2 regions of the Gottfriedia sp. S16(2024) genome follow, and region 2 is predicted to be linked to the other one. Evidence: predicted binding sites of a transcription regulator. Region 2 holds the regulator's gene; the other holds the start of a gene.
What was found. Region 2 encodes Rex, which represses fermentation and respiration genes when NADH is low (regulators of the CRP and FNR family bind a similar motif). Its sites were predicted from a motif close to TTGTGAAATATTTCACAA; they were not measured.

Region 1 (4,746 bases), 3.3 Mb from region 2:
TACCTAGTGAATATGCGAGAACTGTACTACCACATGGTGTAACTACAGTTATTACCGATCCTCATGAAATCGCAAATGTTGCTGGGGTTGGTGGAATAAAAATGATGTTAGACGCATCAGAAAATATTCCGTTAGACGTTAGAATTATGTTACCGTCATGTGTACCAGCAACCTCATTAGAGCGCGGGGGAGCCATACTTTATGCAGAACATTTAGAGCCTTTTATGACACATCCAAGAGTACTTGGCTTAGCTGAAGTAATGGATTATCCTGCTGTTATGTCGATGGAAAAACAAATGATCGATAAATTAAAATTAGCTCACGCTTATCAAAAGCCAATCGATGGTCATTTAGCTGGACTATCTAAAAATGAAATAAACACATATTCCTATGCAGGTATTTCAACTGATCATGAATGTACAAATGTACAGGAAGTAATGGAAAGACTAAGAGCAGGGTTATATGTTGCATTTAGAGAAGGGTCCGCTGCAAGAAATCTAAAGGATTTATTACCTGCAGTAAATGATCGAAATGCCCAGCGAATTATGTATTGCACTGATGATAAACATTTAGACGATATCATGAAAGAGGGTTCGATTGATTTTTGTATTCGTACAGCAATCAAATTTGGAATTCACCCAGTGACTGCTTATTCAATGGCAACATTAAATCCAGCAACATGTTATGGTTTAAAACAAAAAGGAGCAATTGCTCCTGGATATGAAGCAAGCTTAGTATTTTTAAACGACTTAGAATCAGTAGAAGTTACGGACGTATGGTGTAAAAATGAGTTTATCGTTAAAAACAAACAAATTAGTAAACGAATTAATAGTGAAGAGTCAAATGTAATTGATTCAAAAGTAAGCTTAGGAGATCTAAAGATTGAAGATCTCGAATTAAAAACCGACTCCAAAAAGCTTGCTAATATAATTGAAATTAATCCAAATAGTATCGTAACAAATCATTTAATTAAAAAATTATCAAATGAATATACTTATTTTGTTCCAAATGTCGCTGAAAACTTATGTAAAATAGCAGTAATAGATCGCTACCATTCTGAAAAAGAGATTGGTCTTGGAATTGTTAAAGGTTTAAATTTAATTGAGGGAGCAATCGCTACAACAATAGCTCATGATTCACACCAATTAATCGTTGCCGGTATGAATGATGCTGATATGTATCTTGCAATTAAAACAATTGAAGAAATGAACGGTGGAATTGTAGTCGTATCCTCTGGAAAAGTAATTGCCAAATTATCATTACCAATTGGCGGTTTAATGAGTAATAAATCTGCAGAAGAAGTAGAAGCAGGTTTACTCCAAATTGAAAAATCATTACTTCAAATTAGGCCAAACAATACATTTAACGCTTTTTTAACATTATCATTTCTAGCACTGCCTGTAATTCCAAGTATAAAAATTACGACAAAAGGTTTATTTAATGTAAATGAATTTAAATTTACTCCAGTTTTTTTTAATAACTGAACTAAATGAAGACTCTTATCAAAGGAGTCTTTTTTTATTAATTATATAAGTGGTATAGGTAAATACTTGTAGTTGATATACAAAATAGATGTTAAATGAGTATTAGGAATTTTTTATAGAGGAGTATTTTGAATGTCAGATGTAATTTTTAATCATTTTAAAAAAGTGCCACTTTTTAAAGATCTATCGGATGAGGAGCTTCAATCTATAGTAGATATTTCACATATAAGAATATATAAAGTAAAATCATTTGTCTGTATGCAAGGTGACAAACTTGATCGAGTGTTTTTTATACACTCTGGAAAAGTAAAAATACATATAACTGATCCGTCGGGTAGAGAACAAATTGTTTCGATACCCCGAACTGGCGAGATGTTTCCACATGTTGGTTTATTTCGAAAAGGAACTTTCCCTGCTCATGTTGAAGTTCTCAAAACAGCGGAGTTAATTGTCACTCCAATCGCTGACTTTGAGGAAATTCTGATTAAATATCCTGAATTATGTATTAAGTTATTTAAGTTTTTAGGAGAAAAAATTATTGACTTACAAGCGAGATTAGTTGAACAAACACTACATAATACATATGACCAAGTAATCATGTTACTACTACGTCTATGTAAATCGAATGGGGTATCTTTAGATAAAAATCAATCTAAACTAACAACTCATTTTACGAATCGCGAACTTGCTAATATGATTGGTTCATCCAGAGAGTCAGTAAACCGTACGATAAACCAATTAAGAAAAAAGGAATTAGTTACGATTGATTCAGAGGGTTTTTTTGTAATAAATATAGAAGAATTGCAAGCGGAAGTTAACTAAAAAAGGAGCATGAGTTGTCATGCTCCTATATAAACTAGATTTATTTAAGCCCTAACAATTGCTCGTTTAAACAATATATTATTTTCTAAATGGATATGTTGGAATGTATCAGCCTCAAGAGCTTCAAGTCTTTGATAAACAAGGCGGTAAGTACCACATGCTTCCATTGGTGGAGTATAGTCATTCGTGATTTCACGTAATTCTTTTAAAATATCCCCTGCAGAACTGTGCTCATTTTCTAACTCGTTAACGACTTTACTTAATTTCTTGTAATTTTCTTCCGTTGGGTTTTTTTCATATTCTAAAATTAATTTAAAATCCACTGATTCTTCTTTCCAAGTATGTTGCTCTAATTCTGTTTTTAAATCAAAAAACAGTTTGTGTAATCTTACTAAATGAGGTTGAGTTTCTCCGTGAACTCGCATTACTTTCGTTACATATGGGCTTAATTGAGGTAATTCCTCATTTAAAAAACGATGATGCTTACTTATAATATGATCGATTAAATCACTACTAGAAGCTTCTTTAAAATCAATTACTACTTCGTTTGATAATTTTGTTTCTTGATAAAGTGTATTTAGTTTTGTTAAAATTTCATCTTTTGGTAAATTTTTTTCTTCAATCGCATCAATTAGAGGTCTATTTCCACCGCAGCAAAAATCAATTCGATATGTTTTAAATAGATCACTTGCTTTTGGGAATTCAGTAACAATCTCACTAATCTTAGATAACTCATTAAATGGTTGATTCATTTTAGTACCCCCGTAAGATTTTTGTTGTTTTGTCTTTCTAAAAAAAGATTACCAAATATATTGATATAAATTTGTGATATAAATCACAAATTGAAGTTTTTTTAGGAATAGACATAATTTATTTTCTTAAATAGAAGCGAGGTATTAATAATTGCATCATAAAATTAATAAAACATAAACAAATAAAAAATAATACTATTAATACAATTATTTCAGTAAGCAAAGCCAAAAATAAAATGACTCAAGAAACACACTTGAGTCATTTTTACTCTTTTAAATTCACTTTTTTCAATTTGTAATGAAGTCGGTCTCGTATTTATAGTTAATTTAATCAAAATCTTATTGAAGTATTTTTGAAGATAAATTTGTATTAAGGGCAGAATATAAAAGTACTTTGGACTTTAAATTCTATAGGGTAAGGAGAGATTGAAATGGAAGACAAAATTGATTTTTCTGAAAAAATACATATTGGTGAATTAATTGCTGTTTCTAATGTTTACGGCTTAACTCCTTATACGCTTCTTTTAGAACTTGAAAAAGGTAATATTGAAGTTTTCCTTACGATAGATGAGTTTAATGAAAAATACAGAGACACAACAGATTTGGATTGGTGTCAATTAAACAATGGTAAAGTTTTTTCTAAAAAGATTGAAGAGTAAACGGTAAATACTTTGGAATATTGATTAATTAAATACAGAAATAGACTTACATTCAAATAAAAAGTATTTTGCTTTTCGGTTTATCTAAAGGTAATACAAATTCTTTGGATTCGTGTTCTACAATCCAACAATCAATCATAAGTGGTAAGAGTTATAAGAGGTAAAAGAGAAGTAATTTGAAAACATAATTTGAATTGATTGCTTCAAGGATTTATCATTTTTTCATTTGATAGAATTTCACAAACCTAATATTGTGTTTAACTTCTTTTATTTAATACGATTTCTCCGAACATGGCCAATTGATCATTATTTAAATGATCTCGATCTATATTTGGTAGAACAACTGATATTAGAAAATTAACTTCGCTGTTTAACCTAGTAATCTCTTCTAACAAATGGATTTGGATTCCTTTCATTTCGTTGCTTACCTCTAAATACAAATCATCTTTAGTAGAATTTAATTCTTTATTTATACTGCTCATATCAAACACCTCCAAAGAAAATTATTCGTTGCAAATGCTTCAATATCCTTTATGTATATCTGCTTTTTTAGTTTCAAAAAATTAAATTTTAGGGTAAATGATTTTCTCAGCGTTTTACATTGCAATAAAATAAAAAAACTCAGCCAATAATTTTAGATTTTGGCATGAGTAGGATATTTATTAAATAAAACGAATTCATTCACCAATATTATCTTCAAACCACGTTTGAAGCTCTTTTAATGATGTAAAAGAGAAGATTTCTTCTCCGTTTTGACCGTTATCAAAACCGGTGTTTCCTCTTAAAGTAATTTGTCCTTCTTCTCCAGAAATTAAGATCGCATAAGGGTGGTTTATATTTATATATCTTGCATCTAAATCATTATCAATCCAATTCTTACTATTCAAAAATGCTTCGAAATGTTCCATTTGTATTCCTCCTGTCGAAACTATTATTCCAATTATTAACAAAAAATAGACCTTAAAAAGTTTGTGGAAGAAATTGGATTAAATGTAACAATGAATAATCCTGCATGTTAATCCCTTTTTT
Region 2 (4,746 bases):
AAAAAAACCCTTGATTTCTCAAGGGTTTTTTCTTTATTACATCATGCCGCCCATTCCGCCCATGCCCATGTCAGGCATTGCAGGAGCATTTTTCTCAGGGATGTCAGCTACTACTGCTTCAGTTGTTAAGAACATTGCTGAAACAGATGCTGCGTTTTGAAGTGCAGAACGTGTAACTTTAGTTGGGTCAACGATTCCTTCTTCGATCATGTTTACCCATTGTCCGTTAGCAGCATTGAAACCAACGCCAACTTCCGCACTTTTTAATTTCTCGATAATTACTGATCCTTCTAGACCAGCATTTGTAGCGATTTGACGAACTGGAGCTTCAAGTGCACGTAATACGATGTTAATACCTGTTGCTACGTCACCTTCTGCTTCGATTGAAGCTACTTTATTGTATACGCTCATTAATGCAGTACCACCACCAGCTACAATACCTTCTTCAACTGCAGCACGAGTAGAGTTTAATGCATCTTCAATACGTAATTTACGCTCTTTTAATTCAGTTTCAGTTGCAGCACCAACTTTGATTACTGCTACACCACCAGCTAATTTAGCTAAACGCTCTTGTAATTTTTCGCGATCAAATTCAGAAGTAGTTTCTTCTAATTGAGCACGGATTACGCCGATACGTCTTTGGATTGCTTCAGTTTCACCAGCACCTTCAACGATTGTAGTGTTTTCTTTTGTTACTACAACTTTTGAAGCACGACCTAATTGAGTGATGTTCGTTGTTTTAAGATCTAATCCTAATTCTTCTGTAATCACTTCACCGCCAGTTAAGATCGCGATATCTTCTAACATTGCTTTACGACGGTCACCGAAGCCAGGAGCTTTAACAGTAACTGCATTGAAAGTACCACGTAATTTATTTACGATGATTGTTGCTTGTGCTTCACCCTCAACGTCTTCAGCAATGATTAATAGTGGTTTACCTTGTTGAACAACTTGCTCAAGTACTGGTAAGATTTCTTGAATGTTTGTTACTTTTTTATCTGTGATTAAAATATATGGGTTTTCTAATTCAGCAACCATTTTCTCTGAATTTGTAACCATATATGGAGAAGAGTATCCACGGTCAAATTGCATACCTTCTACTACTTCTAACTCAGTAGTGAAACCTTTTGATTCTTCAAGAGTAATAACTCCATCGTTACCAACGCGCTCCATTGCTTCAGCAATTAATTGTCCAACTTCTGGATCCGCTGAAGAAATTGCAGCAACTTGTGCGATTGACTCTTTACCTTCAATTGGTTTTGAGATTGTTTTTAATTCTTCGATTGCTGCAGCAACTGCTTTTTCGATCCCTTTACGGATACCCATTGGGTTTGCACCAGCAGTTACGTTTTTAAGACCTTCACGAATCATAGCTTGCGCTAAAACTGTCGCAGTTGTTGTACCGTCCCCAGCAACATCATTTGTTTTGCTAGCAACTTCTGCAACTAATTTTGCACCCATATTTTCAAATGCATCTTCTAATTCGATTTCTTTAGCGATTGTAACACCATCATTTGTAATTAATGGAGAACCGAATTTTTTCTCAAGTACTACATTACGTCCTTTTGGTCCTAAAGTTACTTTTACAGCATCAGCTAAAGCGTCTACACCACGTAACATTGCGCGACGTGCTTCTTCACCAAATCTAATGTCCTTTGCCATGAAAATGACCTCCTTATAATATAAAAAGTATATTTTTTAATTTAAGTATTTTTATTTTATTAACCTAAGATTGCAAGAATATCGTTTTCGCGAAGTACTAAGTATTCAGTACCACCGTACTTAACTTCTGTTCCTGAATATTTAGAGAAGATAATGCGGTCACCTACAGATACTTCTAAAGCAACGCGCTCACCATTTTCAAGTACTCGACCAGTACCTACTGCAACAACTTTGCCTTCTTGTGGCTTTTCTTGTGCACTACCTGGTAACACGATACCACTAGCAGTTTTTTCTTCAGACTCAACAAGCTCAATTACAACACGATCACCTAATGGCTTTAACATGTGTAAATACCTCCTCAATAATCAAATCATTATTTTTTAGCACTCATGTATATTGAGTGCTAACACAATTATTAGTTTAAATAATATCAAAAAATTTTGCAAGTCCGAAGCAGGCACTTTTCTTGTCGAAATTTAATAAGTTTTTTTCTTTACAATCAAAAGTAAAATAAAAAGTGAAAATTTCTTTTAAGAAACAAAAGAAACGCGTAAAATAATGTACGTGTTGTTATAAACCTTTGAGTTATGAAAAATATCAACACAAAGGAGCTATCGTATTGAAAACTAGAGATTTGTGGATTTTATTAACGTATGTCGTTCTTCAGTATTCAGCGGTTATTGGGGTGCCCTATTTATTAAATAGTAACTTATACGTTGGAGTGGATCAGAAAACAGCTTCTCTTGAAGCGGTGGCATTATGGGGTTGTATTAGTTTCGTAACTGGGTTAATTATTATACTTATCTTATTACATAAGCCCATTTATGAAGGAATAAAGAATCTAAAAACTAATTATCGTACAATAATCAATTGGGTTATTTTAGGTTACTTCATAACAATGCTAACTCAAATTGTTTGTAATTTAATTTTAATTTATGTATTTGATTTACATAAAGGCTCAGAAAATACTCAGAATATCATAAACATTGCTAAGCTTAATCCAGCTTTTATTATCATCCCAAGTCTAGTTGCACCAATTTTAGAAGAGATTATTTTTCGTCGAATCATTTTTAAAAGACTTTATAATCGTTTACCATTTATTATTTCTGCAGGGATTAGTTCAGCGATTTTTTCGCTTATGCACGGAGACATACCCTTCTTCTTATCTTACTTTCTAATCGGTTTTGTATTTTGTTACCTGTATAAACGAACAAACTCAATTATGGTTCCAATCTTAACACATATGTTAATGAACTCTTTTGTCGTTTTTCAGCAGATCAATTTACATTAAAAACCCCCAAATTTTTGGGGGTTTTTATTTTAATATGAATTTATTGTTGTAAAAAATATGCCAATGTTTGCAGTTCAACTGCTAGGTCTATATGATGAATGCGAATATGTTCTGGTACACTAATTCGGGCAGGTGTGAAATTTAAAATTCCTCTAATATTTTTTCCATTTAATCGATCAGCTATTGATTGAGCCACAGGTGCAGGAACAGTTAATATAACGATTTGAATATCTTCATTCATAACGTCCTCTAGATTATCTAGATTATAAACGGGTACTCCACCTATTTCAGTACCAATTTTATTTGGATCAATATCAAATGCCATCTCAATTTTAGTATTATTATTTTTTATAAAATTATAGTGTAAGAATGCAGTTCCTAAATTACCAACACCAATTAATGCAACTTTCATAACTTCATGTTGGTTAAGCGCTTTCGAGAAAAAAGTTAATAAATAATTTACGTTATAGCCATAACCTTTTTTACCGAGTGCTCCAAAATAAGAAAAATCTCTTCTGATTGTAGCGGAATCTACCTTTACTGCTTCACTTAACTCTGCTGAAGAAACTCTTTGTTTACCTGATAAAGACAAATTCTTTATAAAACGGTAATATAAAGGTAGACGTTTAGCAGTAGCTTGTGGAATTTTAATTTGTTCCGAATCCATTTTTTAATCCCCCACTTACTGTAATTCTTTTTACTATGGTGTGTAATTTGACTTTATTTTAGTAATAAAGTACTTGTTCTAATGTAAAATATACACTATATTTAAGAATTTTGACAGTCTACAGTTACATAGATAAAAAATTTTGCAATGAGGTGTTATCCATGATTCTTTTACAAGTAAATAATGTCTCAAAGTATTTTGGTAGTGACATTATACTTTCAAATATAAAATTAGAAGTTCAAACGAGTGATCGAGTTGCCATTGTTGGACGTAATGGTGCTGGAAAATCTACATTACTGAAAATCATAGCAGGTGAAATATCCTATGATGGCGGTGAAATAAATAAACCTAAAGATGTTACTGTAGGCTACCTTGCCCAAAACACTGGTTTACAAAGCGATCAAACGATTTGGGAAGAATATTATTCTGTTTTCAATCATTTAGTAGAGATGCAAGACAATATGAGAAAATTAGAAGTTAAAATGACAAGAGAGGATGTTTATTCTAACCAAGCCGTTTATGACAAGGTTATGAATGAATATGATCATCTTCAATATACTTTCAAAGAAAACGGTGGTTACCAGTTTGAAGCAGATATTCGTTCAATTATTAGTGGTTTAGGTTTTAGTAATGAAGATTACGAAACAAAAATTTCTTCGTTAAGCGGCGGACAAAAGACAAGACTGGCATTAGGTAAGCTATTATTGACGAAGCCTGATTTGTTAATTCTGGATGAGCCTACTAACCATTTGGATATTGACACTCTTAGTTGGTTAGAGCGCTACTTACAGTCATATCCTGGTGCAGTATTAATCGTTTCCCACGATCGATATTTCCTTGATCAAGTTGTTAATATTGTTTATGAAATATCTAATCATAAGCATCAACGTTTTGTTGGTAATTATAGTAAGTATCTTGATCTAAAGGCAGCTCAATATGAACAAGAGTTAAAACAGTTCGAAAAACAACAAGAGGAAATCAATAAACTTGAAGATTTTGTGCAGCGTAATATTGCGCGTGCTTCAACTACAAAAAGAGCCCAAAGTCGAAGAAAACAATTAGATCGAATGGTACGATTAGACAAGCCACTTGGAGATGAATCTTCAGCTAATTTTTCATTTTCAAT

Region 1: the regulator Rex is predicted to act here: its motif matches at 3,130-3,147, upstream of ric (iron-sulfur cluster repair di-iron protein).

What each region holds. Positions count from the first base shown of each region.
Region 1 is NZ_JBFLUO010000001.1:4,263,320-4,268,065, reverse strand. Features, by position in the region: gene ade (adenine deaminase) at 1-1,484, shown strand, start outside; gene AB1282_RS20375 (Crp/Fnr family transcriptional regulator) at 1,617-2,306, shown strand; gene ric (iron-sulfur cluster repair di-iron protein) at 2,351-3,058, opposite strand; gene AB1282_RS20365 (hypothetical protein) at 3,490-3,717, shown strand; gene AB1282_RS20360 (hypothetical protein) at 3,975-4,199, opposite strand; gene AB1282_RS20355 (hypothetical protein) at 4,395-4,625, opposite strand.
Region 2 is NZ_JBFLUO010000001.1:991,775-996,520, forward strand. Features, by position in the region: gene groL (chaperonin GroEL) at 37-1,662, opposite strand; gene groES (co-chaperone GroES) at 1,722-2,006, opposite strand; gene AB1282_RS04555 (CPBP family intramembrane glutamic endopeptidase) at 2,282-2,953, shown strand; gene AB1282_RS04560 (redox-sensing transcriptional repressor Rex) at 2,994-3,620, opposite strand; gene AB1282_RS04565 (ABC-F family ATP-binding cassette domain-containing protein) at 3,782-4,746, shown strand, end outside.